Regions from separate parts of the Micromonospora sp. NPDC050695 genome, predicted to be linked through region 1. Evidence: riboswitches for the same ligand, from Rfam matches in the RefSeq annotation. Region 1 holds a riboswitch; the other holds the start of a gene.
What was found. Region 1 has a riboswitch for thiamine pyrophosphate ahead of AB0H52_RS17240 (ECF transporter S component). Riboswitches for the same ligand answer to the same signal wherever they lie in the genome.
Positions count from the first base shown of each region.

Region 2: another riboswitch for thiamine pyrophosphate. It lies ahead of thiE (thiamine phosphate synthase); the one in region 1 lies ahead of AB0H52_RS17240 (ECF transporter S component).

Region 1 covers NZ_JBFAHZ010000019.1:91,432-95,840, reverse strand. Annotated here, with positions in the region: gene AB0H52_RS17250 (SIS domain-containing protein) at 1-681, opposite strand, end outside; gene AB0H52_RS17245 (alpha/beta fold hydrolase) at 782-1,606, opposite strand; TPP riboswitch at 1,714-1,818, shown strand; gene AB0H52_RS17240 (ECF transporter S component) at 1,893-2,480, shown strand; gene AB0H52_RS17235 (ABC transporter ATP-binding protein) at 2,596-4,026, shown strand; gene AB0H52_RS17230 (energy-coupling factor transporter transmembrane component T) at 4,023-4,409, shown strand, end outside.
Region 2 covers NZ_JBFAHZ010000008.1:119,640-124,048, reverse strand. Annotated here, with positions in the region: gene AB0H52_RS08565 (ThuA domain-containing protein) at 1-2,397, opposite strand, end outside; TPP riboswitch at 2,691-2,800, shown strand; gene thiE (thiamine phosphate synthase) at 2,795-3,421, shown strand; gene thiO (glycine oxidase ThiO) at 3,418-4,409, shown strand, end outside.

The DNA.
Region 1 (4,409 bases):
GATGTTCGCCGACAGGTAGACCGGGGGCCGCCCCCCCGCCGCCAGCAACCGGGCCACCACCTCCACGGTGACCTGCTGGGCCAGCAGCGCCGCCGTGATCGAGGAGACCGCGCCGACCGCGCCGCCGCCGGGCAACGGCAGGGTCGCGTCGCCGTACGGCGCACCGTTGTCGAGCACCACGTCGGCGAGGTCGGCCAGCTTGCGACCGGACGGGTGCCGGGAGGTCATCCGGCCGGAGTGCAGCGCGGAGGTGATCGCCACCAGCCCGTGCCCGCGTTCCTTCACCAGCGCGGCGAACTCCACCATCGCGCCGTTGACCCCCGAGTTCGAGGCCAGCACGAACACGTCGGTGGGCCGTACCGGGGCCAGTTCGTAGAGCCGGTGGGCCACCTCCGGGTCGCGCTCCAGCAGCGGGCCGAGCCGCTCGGCCGGTTCGCCGCCGAGCAGCACCAGGTCACGCAGCGCGATCCGGTTGGTCGGCACCAGGCCACCCGCCCGCCCGGCGATCTCCATGGCGAGGGCCTCCGAGTGGCCGGTACCGAACGCGTGCACCACCCCGTCGGCACGGACCGCGTCGGCGATCAGGTCGGCGGCCCGCCCCACCGCCTCGCGCTGACTGGCGGCCACCCGCCCGATCGTCTCGGTCACCACGGCCAGGTAGTCCTCGGCACTCACCGTCATGCGTCCTCCGTCGTCCGATTGCGGGCCAGCCAGTGCACGCGAGGTCGACCACCGCCCGCCGGCGCATCGACCCGCCACATCCCGATGTCGACCGCCCGGCTCAGGCCGTTGCGGTGGCCCGGGCCAGGATCGCCTCGGCGAGCGGCCCGGGCGCGGTGTCCGGGATCCAGTGACTCACCCCGGGCAACGCCACGAAGCGGTAGTCGCCGGTGACGTTGGCGGCGCACGCCTCGGCGGCGGTGCGGCCGATCGCGACGTCCCGGTCGCTCCACACGTACGTGGTGGGCACCTCGACCGGGCCGACGCCGGCCAGGTCGGATCGGGACATCGCCCGGTACCAGTTCAGGGCGGCGGTGAGCGCGCCCGGCTCACGCATCGGGTCCGCGTAGCGGGCCACCCGGGACGCGTCACCCACGCTGCCGAGCATCTTGCGCAGGGCCGCGGCGTGGAAGGCCAGCAGCACCCTCTCGGCCGTGCCCGGCTTGCGGAACAACGCCATGTACGACGAGCGCGCCTTCTGCTCGGTGGCGAGGGCGTGCGCCATGGCCGCGGGATGCGGCACCGACACCGCCGTGAGCGTGCGGACCCGCTCGGGGTGCGCGGCCGCCACCGCCCAGGCCACCACCGCGCCCCAGTCATGGCCGACCAGGTGGACGGCGTCCAGGCCGAGCGCGTCGAGCACCGCCACCACGTCGGCGACCAGTTCCGGGATCCGGTACGCGTCCACCGCCGCCGGTCGGGCGTCGGGCGAGTAGCCGCGCTGATCCAGCGCGTACGTGCGCAGCCCGGCCGCGTGCAGCGCGGGGACGACGTCGTCCCATTCGCCGCTGTGCTGGGGGAAGCCGTGCAGCAACAGGACGGCCTCGCCGTCCGGCGGCCCACCGGCGCGTACCTCGAACATGAGACCTCGTGCGTCGACCCGCATGATCGTCAGCCTACCCAGCCGGCTTCCGCCGGGCCGGACGCCGAGGTGGGGCAGACGCCCTGCTGGGCTGGCACCCCTGGTCGGTGCTAGCGTCAGCGAGACAACTTCACATCCGACAGGGGAGCGCACAGCGCTGAGAGTGCGGGCACGCCCGCAGACCCTCGAACCTGATCTGGGTAATGCCAGCGCAGGGAGTTCGGTCGACCTCCAGCCGCGCCGTCGTCCGGTGCCACCGGGCGCGGCGTGCGTCTTCTCCTGGTTCTTTTCCTTGAACTGGGAGCACAGCATGGACAACACCACCAACCGTTGGCGCACCATCGACATCGTGGTCGCCTCGGTGATCGCGGTGGCCTTCGGCGTCATCTTCTGGGCCTGGGGCCTGGTCTGGAGCGCCACCGAGGGGGCGTTCGCCTTCTTCCCACCGGCGCAGACCCTGCTCTACGGCGTGTGGCTGATGCCGGCCGTCATCGGCGGCCTGGTCATCCGCAAGCCCGGCGCCGCCCTCTACTGCGAGACGGTGGCGGCGGTGCTCTCCGCGCTGCTGGGCAGCCAGTGGGCCGGCACGGTGATCCCGCAGGGCATCGTGCAGGGCCTCGGCGCCGAACTGGCGTTCGCCGCCTTCCGGTACCGGTCGTTCCGGCTGCCGACCGCCGTGTTGGCCGGCGCGTTGACGGGTCTCAGCGCCGCGCTGTTCGACTTCTTCATCTGGAACGTCGACTACGCGCTGGTCGACTACCGCATCCCGTACGCGCTGCTGACCGTCGTCAGCGCCACCGTGATCGCCGGCGTAGGCGGCTGGCTGCTCACAAAGGCCCTGGCCAACACGGGCGTCCTGGACCGCTTCCCGGTGGCCCGGGACCGAGCCCCCATCTGACCCCACCCACTCGCGTCGATCATGAGGTTGACGGGTGGATGGATCGTCAGAACCACCGTCAACCTCATGATCAACCGTGCAGGGTGGAGCCCGGGTCGGGAAGGGGGTGGGTGTGGTGGGCGGGGTACTGCTGCGCGGGTTCGGGTGGCGGCACGCCGGGCGGCGGGCGTGGGCTCTGCGCGGGGTTGACCTGCGGGTTGAGGACGGCGAGCGGGTTCTCCTGCTCGGTCCCTCGGGGGCCGGAAAGAGCACCCTGCTCAGCGCGCTCGCCGGGCTGCTGCCGGAGGACTCCGGCGAGCAGGAGGGCACCGTCGAGATCGACGGGCTCGACCCGCGCAAGGGCCGGGAACGGGTCGGCATCGTCTTCCAGGACCCGGAGACGCAACTGGTGATGGCCCGCAGCGGCGACGACGTCGCGTTCGGGCTGGAGAACCGGGGCGTACCGACCGGCGAGATCTGGCCCCGCGTCGACGAGGCGCTGCGCCGGGTCGGCTTCCCGTACCCCCGGGACCGCAACACGGCGGCGCTCTCCGGCGGGGAACAGCAACGTCTCGCCCTGGCCGGCGCGCTGGCCCTGCGGCCCGGCCTGCTGCTGCTCGACGAGCCGACCGCCAACCTCGACCCGGCCGGCGCGGACCTGGTCCGGCAGGCGGTGGCCGGCGCCCTGGACGCCGACACCACGCTGATTCTGGTCGAGCACCGGGTCGCCGAGGCGCTGCCGCTGGTCGACCGGGTGGTCGTCCTGGAACCCGGCGGCGGGGTCCGCGCCGACGGGCCACCCGAGGCGGTCTTCGCCGCGCACGGTGCCGCCCTCGCCGCCCAGGGCGTGTGGGTGCCCGGTCACCCCATCACGCCCCGGCCGGCCACCGCCGCCGCCGGGGACCTGCTGATCACCGCCGAACGGCTCGGCCTGCCGCCCCGGCTGGGCCCCACCGACCTCGCGGTACGCGCCGGCGAGGCACTCGCCGTACGAGGTCCCAACGGCGCCGGCAAGTCCACCCTGGCCCTACTGCTCGGCGGGCTGCTGCGACCGGGCACCGGCCGGGTCACCGCCTCCGCCGAGCTGGCCGGGCCGGATCACCGCACTCCCCCGCACCGCTGGCATGCGCCCGCGCTGGCCCGGCGCATCGGGTCGGTCTTTCAGGACCCGGAGCACCAGTTCGTCACCGGCACCGTCTTCGACGAACTGGCCCTCGGCCCGCGCCGCACCGGCCAGACCGAGGCAGCCGTCAAGGACACCGTGGCCGCGCTGCTGGAGCGGCTACGACTGGCACGGCTCGCGGCAGCCAACCCGTACACCCTCTCGGGTGGGGAAGCGCGGCGGCTGAGCGTGGCGACCGCCCTGGCCACCGCGCCCCGCCTGCTGATCTGCGACGAACCCACCTTCGGCCAGGACCGGCGGACCTGGCGGGAACTGGTCGACCTGTTCGCCGACCTCCGCGACGCCGGGCACGGCATCGTCGCGGTCACCCACGACGCGGACTTCGTCGCCGCGCTCGCCGACCGCACCGTCACCCTCCAGCGGGCCCCGGCCGGCAGCCGATGATCAGTATCGAGCCGGTCGCCGCGCCCGGCGCGCCCCTGGCCCGCCGCAACCCGGTGGCGAAGGTCGCCGCCGCGCTGGCCTTCTCGTTCATCCTGCTGGCCACTCTGGACCCGGTCGCCCCGGCGATCGCCATCGCACTCGAACTCGCGCTGCTGCCGCTGTTCGGCATCCGCTACCGGGTGCTGGCCCGGCGCGCCCTGCCGCTACTGCTCAGCGCCGCCGGCATCCTCGTCACCCTGGTGCTGTTCGCCGCCGACCGCTCCGGCCGGGTACTGCTGGACGCGGGGCCGGTGCTGGTGAGCACCGGTGTGCTGCTCACCGCACTCGGTCTGGTGCTGCGCGTGTTCGCGGTGGCCCTGCCCGGCGTGATCGTCTTCGCCACC
Region 2 (4,409 bases), on a different contig from region 1:
CGCGGTACGGCCCTTCGGGTTGGTGACGGTGAGCTGGGCGGTGTAGTTGCCCGCCGTGGCGTAGGTGTGCGTCGGGTTAGCGTCGGTCGAGGTCTGCCCGTCGCCGAACGCCCAGGCGTAGGTGAGCGCGCCACCGTCCGGGTCGCGGGAGCCGGCGCTGGAGAAGGTGACGGTCAACGGCGCCGCACCCGAGGTCGGGGTGGCGGACGCCGCCGCGATCGGCGCGCGGTCACCGGCGGTGTAGTCGATCCGGTAGACACCCGAGTTGTCGTTGTTGCCACCGAAGCCGCTGCCCCACTCGATCAGGTACAGGGCGCCGTCGGGGCCGAACTCGAAGTCCATCGGCCGGACCATGGTCATCCCGGTGAGCAGCTGGTTGATGTCCACCAACGACTTGCCGTCGGGGGTCAGCTGCATCGTGTACATCTTGTTCTGGTTCCACTCGCCGAGCAGCGCCTTGCCGTCGTAGTAGGCCGGCCACTTGCGGGTCGAGTTGAGGTCCGCGTCGTAGCGGTAGACCGGGCCGCCCATCGGGGCGCCACCGCCGCCGATCTCCGGGTACCGGGCGTCACCGGCGTACCCGTAGTCGACGGTCGCGGGGACGACCGGCGGGAGGTTGGTCAGGCCGGTGTTGTTGGGCGAGTTGTTCACCGGCGCCGCGCAGTCGAACTTCGCGCCGCTCGGGCCGGACGGGAACGTGTAGTCGTTGTACGCCTCGTTCGTGCCCGTGCAGTACGGCCAGCCGTAGTTGCCGGGGGTCACGATGTTCCACTCGACCAGGCCACGCGGGCCGCGGGTGGGGTTGTCCGCGTTGGCGTCCGGCCCGTAGTCCGCGACGTACAGCGTGTTGGTCTTCGGGTCGGTGCCGATCCGGAACGGGTTGCGGAAGCCCATCGCGTAGATCTCGGGACGGGTCTTCTCGGTGCCCGGAGCGAAGAGGTTGCCGGCCGGAACGGTGTACGACCCGTCGTCCTCCGGGTGGATCCGGATCACCTTGCCGCGCAGGTCGTTGGTGTTGGCCGAGGTGCGCTGCGCGTCGTAGTCCTGGCGGCCCGACCGCTCGTCGAGCGGCGAGTACGAGTTCGACTCGAACGGGTTGGTGTTGTCACCGGTGGCCAGGTACAGGTTGCCGGCGCCGTCGAAGGTCATGCTGCCCCCGGCGTGGCAGCAGGTGTTGCGCTGGGTGTCGACCCGCAGCACCTGCTTCTCGCTGGCCGGGTCGATGGTGTCGCCGGTCACCGTGAACCGGGACAGCAGGTTGCGCGTGACGCCGTCGTTCGGGGCGTAGTACAGGTACACCCACTTGTTGGTGGCGAAGTCCGGGTCGAGCCGGATGCCGATCAGGCCGTCCTCGTTGCCGGTGAAGACGTCCAGGTCGACGGCGGTGACGGTGTTGCCGGTGTCCGGCTTGATGATCTGCACCCGACCGTCGCGTTCGATGTAGAAGACCCGCCCGTCTCCGGCGATGTCCAGTTCCATCGGGTTGCTCGTGTTGCTGTCAAGGGAGACCTTCTCGAAGTTGGAGGTCTTCGAGGCGCCACAGTCGGCGTCCACCACACCGGCGGCGGTCTGGATGCCGCCGAGCAGGTGCTTGAGGAACTCCGGTTCGGCGTACGACTCCCGGGTGTGCCCGCCGCCGGTGTACCATGATCGACCACCGTCGAAGTCCTGACACCAGGCGGTCGGGTGGTCGGCGCCCATCGCACCGGCGCCCGGGGTGTAGCTCTTCTCGTCCAGGCTGGCCAGCACGTGCACGTCCGGCCGGGGGTTGGTCTGGAAGTTGTACCACTCGTCGAAGCGGGACCAGCGGTCCGGAAGCTCGGCGGTGGACGGGTGTGCGTGGTCCTCCACCTTGACCGTGGCCTGCTGGTTCGCCGGGTGGTTGGCGAAGTACGCGCCGACCAGGTCGCCGTACCAGGCCCAGCTGTACTCGGTGTCCGACGCGGCGTGGATGCCGACGTAGCCACCGCCCGCCTTCACGTAGCGCTCGAACGCCGCCTGCTGGTCGGCGTTGAGGACGTCGCCGGTGGTGGAGAGCCAGATCACGGCCTTGTACTTGGCCAGGTTGGCGTCGGTGAATACCGCGCCGTCCTCCGAGTTGTCCACGGTGAATCCGTTGGCCGCGCCGAGTTGCTGGATGGCGGCGATGCCGGTGGGGATGGAGTCGTGCCGGAAGCCGGCGGTCTTGGAGAAGACCAGGACGGAGAAGGGATCGGCGGCGGCCTTGGGCGCCTTCGGCACCACCTGGGTCACCGGGGCCGCGGCCTGCGCGTCTTTCGGGGGGACCTGGGCGGCGGGAGCCGCCTGCGCCGGCGACCCGAGCAGGGTCGTCGAAGCGAGGGCCAGGGAGATGAGGGTCGCGGTGATGGGTTTTCGGGCACGACGAGAACGGGACACGCCGCCTCCAATGTCGCAGTGGACAGGAATCGCGGGGGCCGGCTCGCCGAAGACCGTCCCAGATGGAGCCGGTGGGGACACCGTGCCAGGGCGTCCACGCCGGCATTTTGTCGAATCGCTGAACAAATTAATTCGGCTCGCTCAATGTCGGGCAAGATGCCGGCGGGTAACGGTTCTGCAACGGGGGGCGACATTCCGAACAGGACCGGGATGAAGCACCCCAACTGATTCGGCCTTCCGGGCCCGTCGACCCCTCCCTTGGCAGGCCGACGGATCCGTCGTACTGTGACACGCAAGTAACCCACGGGAGCCCGGTGTACCGGGCTGAGAGGGGGGCTGACAGCCCCCGACCGTCGAACCTGATCCGGGTAATGCCGGCGCAGGGAGGAGCGTTGCCGTGCCGTCCCTTGGACGACTGCATCTCATCACCGACACCCGACCCGGTCGGGACCCGCTCGCCGTGGTCCGCGCCGCCCTCACGGTGGCCCGCGCCGACCTGGTGGTGCAGGTCCGCGTCGAGGACTCGGCCACCGACCGCGAGACGTACGAACTGGCCCGGCAGGTGCTGGCGCTCTGCCGGCCGTACGGGGCGACCTGCCTGGTCAACGACCGGTTGCACGTGGCGCTGGCGGTGGGCGCCGCCGGCGGGCACATCGGCGCCGACGACCTGCCGGTCGCCGCCGCCCGCCGGGTGCTCGGCCCCACCGCCGTGCTGGGCGCCACCGCCCGCGCGCCCGGTACGGCGAGCGCGGCCGTCGCGGCGGGAGCCAGCTACCTGGGCGTCGGACCGTGTCACGCCACCACCACCAAGCCCGGGTTGCCGGACCCCATCGGCCCCGCCGGGGTACGCGCCGTCGTCGACGCCGTCGACGTACCGGTCATCGCGATCGGCGCGGTGACCGCCGACCGGGTACCGGCGCTGCGGGCCGCCGGGGCGTACGGGGTGGCGGTGGTCGGCGCGATCTCCGCCGCCACCGACCCGGCCCACGCGACCGCCGAGCTGATCGAGGCGCTGACGTGCTGACCGGCCGGTCCCCGGCACCGCGATCGAGCGACCGGGCCCGGCTGGACGTGGCGGTGGTGGGGGCGGGCCCGGTCGGGCTGGCGATCGCCTGGCGCTGCTCCGCGCGCGGGTTGCGGGTGGCGGTGCACGACGCGGCACCCGGGTCGGGGGCGTCGGCGGTGGCCGCCGGCATGCTCTCCCCGGTCGCCGAGGCGTACTTCGGTGAGCGGCGGCTGACCGAGCTGCTGCTGGCGTCCGCGGCCCGCTGGCCGGCGTTCGCCGCCGAGCTGACCGAGACGACCGGCGTCGCGATCGGTTACCGCACCGAGGGCACCCTGATGGTCGGGCTGACCGGTGACGACCTGGCCGAGGCGCGCCGGCTCTGGGCGTACCAGCAGGGGTTGGGTCTGCCGGTGACCCCGCTGCTGCCCAGCGGGCTGCGCGACCGCGAACCGGCGCTCGCGCCGCGGGTGCGCGGCGGCGCGCTCGCGCCCACCGACCACCAGGTCGACCCGCGGCTGCTGGTGCCGGCGCTGCGCACGGCCGCGCAGCGGGCCGGCGCGGCGTTCGTGCCGCAGGCGGTCCGACACCTGTCCGATGTGGAGGCGAGGGTCACCGTGGTCGCCGCCGGCTGCGGGGCCGCCGCCCTCACCGGGCTGCCGGTGCGGCCGGTGAAGGGCCAGATCCTGCGGCTGCGCGCGCCCGGCGGCGTCGCGCCGGGCTTCCGGCACGTGATCCGGGGGTACGCCGACGGCGAGCACGTCTACCTGGTGCCCCGCGCCGACGGTGAGGTCGTGCTCGGCGCGACGGTCGAGGAACGCTCGGACACCACGGTCACCGCCGGCGCCGTGCAGCGGCTGCTCCGCGCCGGGGTCGACCTGCTGCCCGAACTGGCCGAGTACGACCTGGTCGAGGCGGTCGCCGGGCTCCGCCCCGGCACCCCGGACAACGCGCCCATCCTCGGGCCGCTGCCCGGCCGACCGGACGTGCTGGCCGCCACCGGGCACCA